DNA from 2 places in the Roseibium sp. FZY0029 genome. Region 2 is predicted to be linked to the other one. Evidence: predicted binding sites of a transcription regulator. Region 2 holds the regulator's gene; the other holds the start of a gene.
The links. The regulator LexA, encoded in region 2, represses DNA repair genes until DNA is damaged. The targets are predictions, from matches to a motif close to TGTTCNNNNTGTGTTCNG.
Positions count from the first base shown of each region.

Region 1: V1T76_RS13295 (helicase-related protein) is a predicted target of LexA. The motif match lies at 1,786-1,803, and genes of this name have one in related genera.

Region 1 covers NZ_JAZDVZ010000004.1:358,616-363,375, forward strand. The annotation lists gene pyc (pyruvate carboxylase) at 1-1,148, opposite strand, end outside; gene V1T76_RS13295 (helicase-related protein) at 1,949-4,760, shown strand, end outside.
Region 2 covers NZ_JAZDVZ010000005.1:240,244-245,003, forward strand. The annotation lists gene gltX (glutamate--tRNA ligase) at 1-717, opposite strand, end outside; gene V1T76_RS15875 (ComEC/Rec2 family competence protein) at 848-3,259, shown strand; gene lexA (transcriptional repressor LexA) at 3,264-3,974, opposite strand.

The DNA.
Region 1 (4,760 bases), on a different contig from region 2:
GAATAGGCCGTTCCGCCGTCCAGGCGGATGCCGAAGCCGGTGGCTCCGCGATAGGCGGTGATGCGGCCGTAATCCGGTATGAAGTTCTGCTCCGGGTCTTCGGTCGTGATACGGCACTGCAGGGCATGGCCGTGAAGTTGGATCTGGTCCTGGGAGGGAACGCCGCTTTCCGGTGTGCCGATCTTCTCGCCTTCGCAGATCTTGATCTGCGCCTGCACGATATCGATGCCGGTGACTTCTTCCGTCACCGTATGCTCCACCTGAACGCGCGGGTTCACCTCGATGAAGTAGATATCGCCGGTGTCGGCATCCATCAGGAATTCGACGGTGCCGGCACCGCGGTAATTCACCGCCCGGCCGATCTTCAGCCCGTATTCGCAAAGCTCCGCCCGCTTTTCGGCCGACAGATATGGCGCGGGGGCGCGTTCGACCACTTTCTGGTGGCGGCGCTGGATGGAACAGTCGCGCTCGAACAGATGAACCACGTTTTCGCCGTCGCCCAGGATCTGCACTTCAACGTGGCGCGCCCGCTGAACCAGCTTCTCCAGATAAATCTCGTCCTTGCCGAAGGCTGCCTTGGCTTCGCGCTTGGCTGCCACAACTTCCTTGGAAAGGGTCGCCTCGTCCGGAATGACGCGCATTCCGCGGCCGCCGCCGCCCCAGGAAGCCTTGAGCATGACCGGATAGCCGATGTCGGCCGCCTGGCGCTTGATCTCGTCCATGTCGTCCGGCAGGGGATCGGTGGCCGGCATCACCGGCACACCGGCCTCGATGGCCAGATTGCGGGCGGCAACCTTGTTGCCCAGACGGCGCATGGTTTCCGACTTCGGCCCGATGAAGGTGATGCCCGCTTCCTCGCAGGCATCCACGAACTCGGGACTTTCGGACAGAAGGCCGTAACCCGGGTGAATGGCGTCTGCGCCGGAGAGTTTGGCAACCCGGATAATCTCGTCGATGGAGAGGTACGCCTCGATGGGCCCGAGCCCCTTGCCGACCTGATACGCCTCATCGGACTTGAACCGGTGCAAGGCCAGTTTGTCCTGCTCGGCATAGATCGCGACGGTCTTCATGCCCAGTTCGTTGGCCGCACGGAACACCCGGATCGCGATTTCAGACCGGTTAGCAACGAGAATTTTTGTTATCGCCAAACGCCTTCTCCCCCTAATTTTGCGCAAAACAAAAGCCTGTTTCGGCAAGATTTCTACTTTGGTCGGACGCACTTGAAAAGAGCCAGACGCCATGTCCTTTTTTTAACCTGGAAAAAATTTTTGCGCCTGCGCCCGTAACCGGCGGAAAATGAACATTAATTCGATTTAAATCCTGAGAGTATCAGCCTTTTCAAAAAAGGTGCAGCGCAGCAATTGGAGCATCGATACGGCGGCTGCGACCTGTAAAACCGACCTTGGGACCACCGTGAGCCATTTCGGGACACATTCCTGTCAGACATCGCGAAAGCCTCGTCAGCCACCCGGTCCGGTTAGACAGAAACCCGCGGCAAGCCCACTAGATCTTGTGAGAACAAATCCGCAACCGGCTTGAATCAGCGATTCGGACGGGATTCGTTCACCCTGTGTGCCGAAGTAAACGCCGTCCGCCTGATAGGGCATATCGGCGTTTTTCAAAAATTAATCATTGACAGCGATTCGAGCCAAATCAGCACCCCCCACTCAAAATGACTCAAGTTCTTGACCAGATTCACGATTTGGTGCCTCTACCCACACTTGAAACCACATGTCGTAGGGAACAAATCCTGAATCGCCCGGAGTCGCCGATTCGGTTTCGGTTTGTTCCAGAGTCGTTCTCCACAACATTTTTCGACCGCCAAAAACCTGACTGACTGGCCAAAAGAATAAGGACATGCCCGCCTCGGCTGTGCTAGACACGCCACACCAGATATAGGCGCTACCCGTTTGCGCCGGTCCGAAGAAAGCCGATCACAAGCCTCTCCATGCCCCGCCCCCAGACCATGCCGCTGCCGCCGTCTGCCCGGTCCCGCACAGTGACGGCCGTGCTCGGACCGACCAATACCGGCAAGACCCACCTCGCCATCGAACGCATGCTGGCCCAGCCGTCCGGGCTGATCGGATTGCCGCTGCGCCTGCTCGCGCGCGAAGTCTATAACCGTGTTGCCGACCGTGCCGGTCCGGACGCGGTTGCCCTGATCACCGGCGAGGAAAAGATCGTCCCGAAGAACCCGCGTTTCTGGGTGTCGACGGTTGAAGCCATGCCGCTGGACCTGAAGACGGACTTCGTCGCCATTGACGAGGTGCAGCTTGCCGGCAACCTTGACCGCGGCCACGTCTTTACCGACCGCATCCTGAATGTGCGCGGCCAGTCCGAAACGCTTCTGCTGGGCGCGGCCACCGCCCGTCCGCTGCTGGAAAAGCTGCTGCCGGGCCTCAACGTGGTCACGCGGCCCCGCATGTCGGTACTGGAATATGCAGGCTCCAAGAAGGTTTCGCGTCTGCCGGCCCGCTCTGCCATCGTCGCCTTTTCGTCTGATGAAGTCTATTCCATCGCCGAGCTTATCCGCCGCCAGCGCGGCGGGGCTGCCGTGGTGCTCGGCTCGCTGAGCCCGCGCACGCGCAACGCCCAGGTGGAACTGTTCCAGAACGGCGATGTCGACCATCTGGTGGCGACCGATGCCATCGGCATGGGGCTGAACCTCGACGTCCATCACATCGCCTTTGCCGGCAACCGCAAATACGACGGCTATCAGTACCGCCAGCTCACCGCTTCGGAGATGGGTCAGATCGCCGGACGGGCCGGCCGCCACACCAAGGACGGCACCTTCGGGGTGACCGGACGGGTCGATCCGCTGGACGACCATCTGATCGAACAGATCGAAAGTCACCATTTCGACAGCCTGAAAGTGCTGCAATGGCGCAACAGTGCGCTGGATTTTTCGTCGGCAAACGCTTTGCGTTCCAGCCTCGACATGGTGCCCCGGGAAGAGGGTCTCGCCAGGGCACCCATCGGTGACGACATCACCGCCCTTGAACATTTATTGCGCGATCCCGCAATATCCGGCATGGCAAATGGCCAAAAAGCGGTCGAATTGCTATGGGACGTGTGCCAGGTCCCCGACTATCGTAAGATCGCCCCGGCGAACCACGCAGAGTTGCTGAACACCATTTACACCCATCTGATGCAGGACAATGCGATCGCCGATGACTGGTTCTCGCGTCAATTGGCCTTCGCAGACCGCACAGATGGTGATATCGACACTCTCGCAAACCGGATTGCACATATCCGGACCTGGACCTATGTCGCCAACCGTCCCGACTGGCTGGCCGATCCGGCCCACTGGCAGGGCGAGACACGCGACATAGAAGACAAACTATCTGACGCCCTTCACGAGCGGCTCACGCAGCGGTTCGTGGATCGGCGTACAAGTGTATTGATGCGACGTTTGAGAGAGAACGCAATGCTGGAAGCGGAAATTACATCGAGCGGCGATGTGCTCGTGGAAGGTCAGCACATCGGAAATCTGCTTGGCTTCCGGTTTGCCCCTGACGCGGCAGCGGAAGGACCGGACGGCAAGACCGTGCGCGCCGCCGCGCAAAAAGCCCTGACGACCGAAATCGAGTCCCGTGCGGACAAGCTCGGCAAGTCCGAGAACTCCGATTTCGTGCTGACCTCCGAAGCGGTGATCCGCTGGCGCGGCGAACCCGTGGCAAAACTTGTTGCCGGGGAAGAAGTGCTGGCACCGGTTGTCCTGCTTTTGGCGGACGAACACCTGACCGGCCCGGCACGCGACAGCGTGCAGGCGCGGCTGGACCTGTGGGTCAAGGCTCAGATCGATACACTGCTGAAACCGCTTGTGGACCTGAAGGCCGGCGAAGGTCTGGAAGGCCTTGCCCGCGGCATCGCGTTCCGCATCGTCGAAGGCCTCGGCATTCTGGAACGCCACGAGGCTGCCGACGAAATCCGTCAGCTGGATCAGGACATGCGCGCCAGCTTGCGCAAGCACGGCATCCGCTTCGGCGCCTACACCGTGTTCGTGCCGGCCCTGCTGAAGCCGGCACCGAGCCAGCTTCTGGCGCAGCTCTGGGCCCTGAAGCACGGCTCGCTGGACATGAACGGCATGGCCGAACTGCCCCAGCTTTCCGCGTCCGGCCGCACCTCCATTCCGGTGGACGAGACCATCGACAAGGCACTTTACAAGGTTGTCGGCTTCCGTGTGTGCGGCCCGCGCGCCGTTCGCGTCGACATTCTGGAACGCCTGGCCGACCTGATCCGTCCGCTGATCGCCTGGAAGCCGCTCGACGCGGAAGTCAGCCCGCCGGAAGGTGCGGTTGCAACCGGCGGCGGCTTTACCGTCACCGTTGCCATGACGTCCTTGCTCGGGTGCGCGGGCGAGGACTTTGCCGCCGTGTTGAAGTCTCTCGGCTACCGGTCCGAGACCAAGGAAGTGCAGCGCCCTGTCGCAGCCAAACCGGCGGCGGAAACAGCCCCGGAAACGCCGGCAGCAGAAACAGCTGCAACCGGAGAAGACGCTCCTGCTGAAGCTGCCGCCCCCGCGGAGGCTGCCACAGACGAGATGACCACTGCGGATGCAGCGGCCGAACCTGCCACGACGGAAAGCGCTGAAGCCCTCGCAGAAGAACCTGCCGCTGATGCAGCGCCTGTGACAGAGGCCGCAGAAGCGGCTGACGGCGCAACAGAAGCAACTGCCGAAGACGCGCCCGCTGAAGCATCTGCTGACACCGCAACTGCAGAAGCAGCACCGGAAGCGAAGGCAGACGGTGAAGCGGCTG
Region 2 (4,760 bases):
TGCACCGTCCGGACCGTGAATGAGCGGAATATGCGCCATTGCCGGCACTTCCCAGCCAAGTGCTTGGAAGATGAGCGTCTGGCGGGCAGCGTTGGTCAGGTGATCGACACCGCGGATAATGTGGGTGATGCCCATGTCGTGATCATCCACCACAACGGCGTGCATGTAGGTCGGAGTTCCGTCGGACCGCATCAGAACGAAATCGTCGAGATCCTTGTTCGGGATCACGACGCGACCCTGAACAAGATCGTCGACAACGGTCTCGCCTTCCTGCGGTGCCTTGATGCGGATGACGGGATCGACGCCGTCAGGGGCTTCGGAGGCGTCGCGTTCGCGCCATGTGCCATCATAGCGAGGCGGTTTGCCTTCGGCTCGGGCCTTCTCGCGCATGGCGTCGAGTTCTTCCGGCGTGCAATAGCAGCGATAGGCCGTGCCGTTGGCGAGCATCTGTTCGACCACTTCCTTGTGGCGTTCAACCCGGGAAAACTGGGAGATCGGCTCTCCATCCCAGTCCAGCCCGAGCCAGGACAGGCCGTCGATCAGCGCGTCAACTGCTTCCTGTGTGGAGCGGGCCCGATCCGTATCTTCGATCCGTAGCAGCATCTTGCCGCCATGATGATGGGCGAACAGCCAGTTGAAGAGCGCGGTGCGAGCGCCGCCGATATGCAGGAACCCGGTCGGAGACGGGGCGAAGCGCGTGACGATGTTCTGTGCCATGGTGCTTTATAAAAGTCTCTGTCAGTATGACGGCGCGGAGCGCGCCGAATTGATGGCGCGGTCTTACCACAGGCTTTGGCAAGGCTAAATAGGGGCCTCTGCCCTTTCTTGGACCAAACGGGGAGCTGGGGTGACGTCACTGACCGATCCGCAGGATAGGACTGACAGCCGGTCGCGAACGGCACCTGATGATGATCAGGGGCAAGGTTCGTCCGTTGCTGATCCTTTGCCCGATGAACGTTGGAAGCGGCGCTTCGGGTTATCAGGGCACAATCCCTATGCTGGTTCGATGAAAAGTTCAGCGGCAGATCGCCTTTGGGATGCGCAAGGTCTCTTGTGGTTCGCCTTCGCGTTTGCTGCGGGAATTGGCGTTTATGTCTGGTTGCCTGAAGAGCCGTCCTGGCTTCTGATGACGGGTCTGGCGGTGTTTGCAGGCCTCGCAGTCTGGCGCGTGGGGCAAGGTGGCAAAGTGGCGGTTCCAGCCATTCTCTGCCTGGCTTTTTTCGCCGGACTGGCGACATCCAGCCTTCGGACCGCTTATGTATCAACGCCGCGCCTTGCCGAGCCGATGAACGCTGATGTATCTGGGGTTGTTGAAGAGGTGGATACCGGAGCGGCCGGTGTTCGGCTTGTGCTTGCTGTAACTGCGGTTAATGAACGTCCGGTCGAGGCGCTCGTGTTTCCGGCAAAAGTGCGCGTGCGCATTCCGGCTGATAGCGCAGTGGAGGTCGGGGACACAGTTCGTATCAATGCGCGCCTGTTTCCTCCGGCGGGTCCCGTGTTCCCGGGAGGGTATGACTATTCCTTCCGGGCCTTTTTTCAGCAAATAGGCGCGACGGGCTTCAGTTTTGGTCCGCCTCAGGTCATCAAGGTTCCAGATCAGGGGATTGGGCTTCGCCCCTCTGTTGTCATTGCCAAACTCCGAAGCAATATCGCGGAGCGGATCAAATCCAGTCTTGCCGATGGGCCCGAAACCGCATTGATCGTCGCCCTTTTGGTTGGTGACAGAAGCGGCATTGCTGAAGAGCAGGAAGAGGTATTGCGTTCGGCGGGGCTGGCTCACATCCTGGCGATTTCAGGACTGCATATGGCGCTTTTCGCCGGTGGCGCCTACGGGGCAGTTTTGTTGCTGTTATCGCTCATTCCGGTCTTGACGTTGAGATGGCCTGTTCACAAGTGGGCAGCTCTCTCAGCTCTTGGTGCGGCCGTCGTCTATCTGCTTCTGTCCGGCGGAGCGGTTGCCACACAGCGCTCTTTTTTGATGATTGCCATTGTCTTTCTCGGGGTTCTTGTCGGTCGGCGCGGTCTGACTTTGAGGAGTGTAGCGCTAGCAGGCCTCCTGCTTCTTGTGATAGCGCCTGAACGCCTGTTTTTCCCTGGCTTCCAGATGTCATTTGCCGCCGTGATCTGTCTGGTTGCCGTCTATGATTTGTGGCGGCAACGGGATCGCTTTGGATCGACCGGTGACAGAGTATCCGGATGGGGCATGGCGACATGCGTTTTTCTTGGCAAATGGGTTGCGGGTCTGCTTGTTACCGCGCTGGTCGCCGGATTGGCGACCGGCATCATCGGAGCACATCATTTCAGCCGCATTGCGCCCTATGGCGTTGTAGGCAATCTTCTGGGCATGCCAGTGTTCTCGCTGCTTGTCATGCCAATGGGTGTGATGGCGTTTGTTCTGATGCCCTTTGGACTGGCTGCGCTGCCACTGGCCGTGATGTCTATCGGCGTGTCGCTGCTTCTGAAGGTGGCTTCATTCACTGCTGCGCTGGATGCCGGAGGCGGCGCGTCGGGCAGGCTCGACGGAATGGCTGCAAGTCTACTGCTGTCGGCGCTATTTGCCGGCCTGTTGTTGCCAGGAAGAAGGCGTCTGCTCGCCGGATTTCCGCTGCTTGCGGGGCTCATGATTGTCATCACTGACCAGCCTCCGGACATCCAGATTGCCGCGAGCGGCTCTCGCATCGCCGCTCGGGATGAAACTGGGGCCTTGCGTTACGAAGCTAGAGGCCGGTCCTTTGCAACAGACCTTTGGCTTCAGTCGGAAGGCGTTCCTGATGAAGCGATTTTATCGCGTAAGATGAAATCGCCTCAGAAAATGTGTGACGATGATGGATGCGTCGTCAGGGCATACGGACCAGGGGAAAGCGAAGAGGCGCTGCAACTGGCCTTACCCTATTTGGCAATCGCCCAGCCTAAAACGTTCGAAGCATTTCAGATGGATTGCAGATACGCCGATTTGATCGTGACCGATCTAGTCGCTCCGGAAAACTGCAGCTCAGTGCTTGTTTTGGACCAGGAAACGCGGTCGGCACGCGGCGCAGTTTCGATCTGGTTGTCGGCAAGCGCTGCTCGTCGGGGGGATGATACCAATAGGCTTGGCGACCGAGAGGTACTTCCGCCTGACGGAAAGCCAAAAATCGAAAAGCTGGTGTACGCCATCCCTGACCCGCCGCGTCCCTGGCATCGGCCAGGAACGGTCACAAGAGACGGGTTACGTCAAGCCAGCCGCGCTTCATTTGCAAAAGAGCGCGTTGACGAGTGACGGGTCAGTACTGTCGAAACAGGGCAACAAGTCGGCCCTGAACTCGGACGCGGCCCGGTCCGAAGATCCGGGTTTCATAGGCGGGGTTCGCGGCTTCAAGCGCGATAGAGGCACCTTTCTTGCGCAAGCGCTTCAAGGTTGCTTCCTCATCATCGACAAGAGCGACGACAATATCTCCACTGTCGGCACTGTCGGTCCTGCGTATCAGAACGGTGTCACCATCCAGAATGCCGGCTTCGATCATGGAATCGCCGCGCACTTCCAGCGCGTAATGCTCTCCACGCCCAATCAGGTCCTGAGGCACGGTAATGGAATGGCTGTGGGTCTGAATGGCCTCGATCGGTACACCGGCGGCAATTCGGCCCATAACGGGAATTTCCGTGACACCGATAACGGGTTCCGGTGCTGCCTTCGCCGGTTCCGGTTTACCGAGCGAGCCTTCGATGACTTCTGGCGAAAAGGTGCCCCTTGGCCGAGGAGTACCCAGGCCCGGTGCGATGGAATCCGGAAGGCGAACAACCTCCATGGCTCTTGCCCGGTTCGGCAAGCGCCGGATGAAGCCGCGTTCTTCAAGGGCTGTGATCAGGCGATGAATGCCGGACTTGGAGCGCAGATCGAGCGCATCCTTCATTTCGTCGAAAGACGGCGGCACACCGGTTTCTTTCAGTCTTTCGTGAATGAACATGAGCAGTTCGTACTGCTTGCGCGTCAGCATGTAGGCGTCCCCTGACCGAGAAAACATCTGGTACAAATCAAGAACATGGTACCTGTTCTCATTGTGTTCTGCAAGGGTAAATGTTCTCTTACTGTTCTTGGTGCCTTGCTGGCGGCCACGATCAATTTTCAACTGGCCCAGGCTTATTGTCACATGTTGATCGGGTCGTAATCAGCAATTCGCAAGTGACAAGCGTGGGCGCCCCGCCGGCAATGAGAATGCCATCATGCAACCCGCCATCAAGGTCGATCGCGCGTATGGGCACTTGGAGCTCCTGAGTTGCTCTTGCCCCGCCACCTGGGGAAAGCAATATTTCGGAAATCAGGCCCGTCATCGCGTCGGCATCGCGAAACGCCGCTCCGGCAAGGCTGCCAAGGCCCTAGACTTCGTAGGAGGATGAATCCAACAGAAGAGCAAGTTCGTGGATGCTGTTTGTCAGATCGGCAAACGGAGCCGGCGTCGTAATGAGAGCGTTGTTTCGAAGCGGTCTGGAGAGGGGTCCGGCCTGCTGTAAGCGGAACAACGTGAATTCGGTTTCCGGGTCCAACGAAGCCACAAATGCCGCGCCTTTGAGACCGTGGCCCCTGATGATGCCTGCGTGCGCTATCTGAAGCGTGTGAGGCAGCGGGTGACCGAGACGTTCTCTGCCACTCTCGTGCCAGTAGGCGTATATATGCGCAAACCAGTCGCCGTCCTTCCTGCCTAGAATTGCGACCGCTGTTTCGAGAGTAGAGCCCTTGGAGGAATGCGTGTCGCTGTACTACGCTGCGTGGCGGTCATCGATCG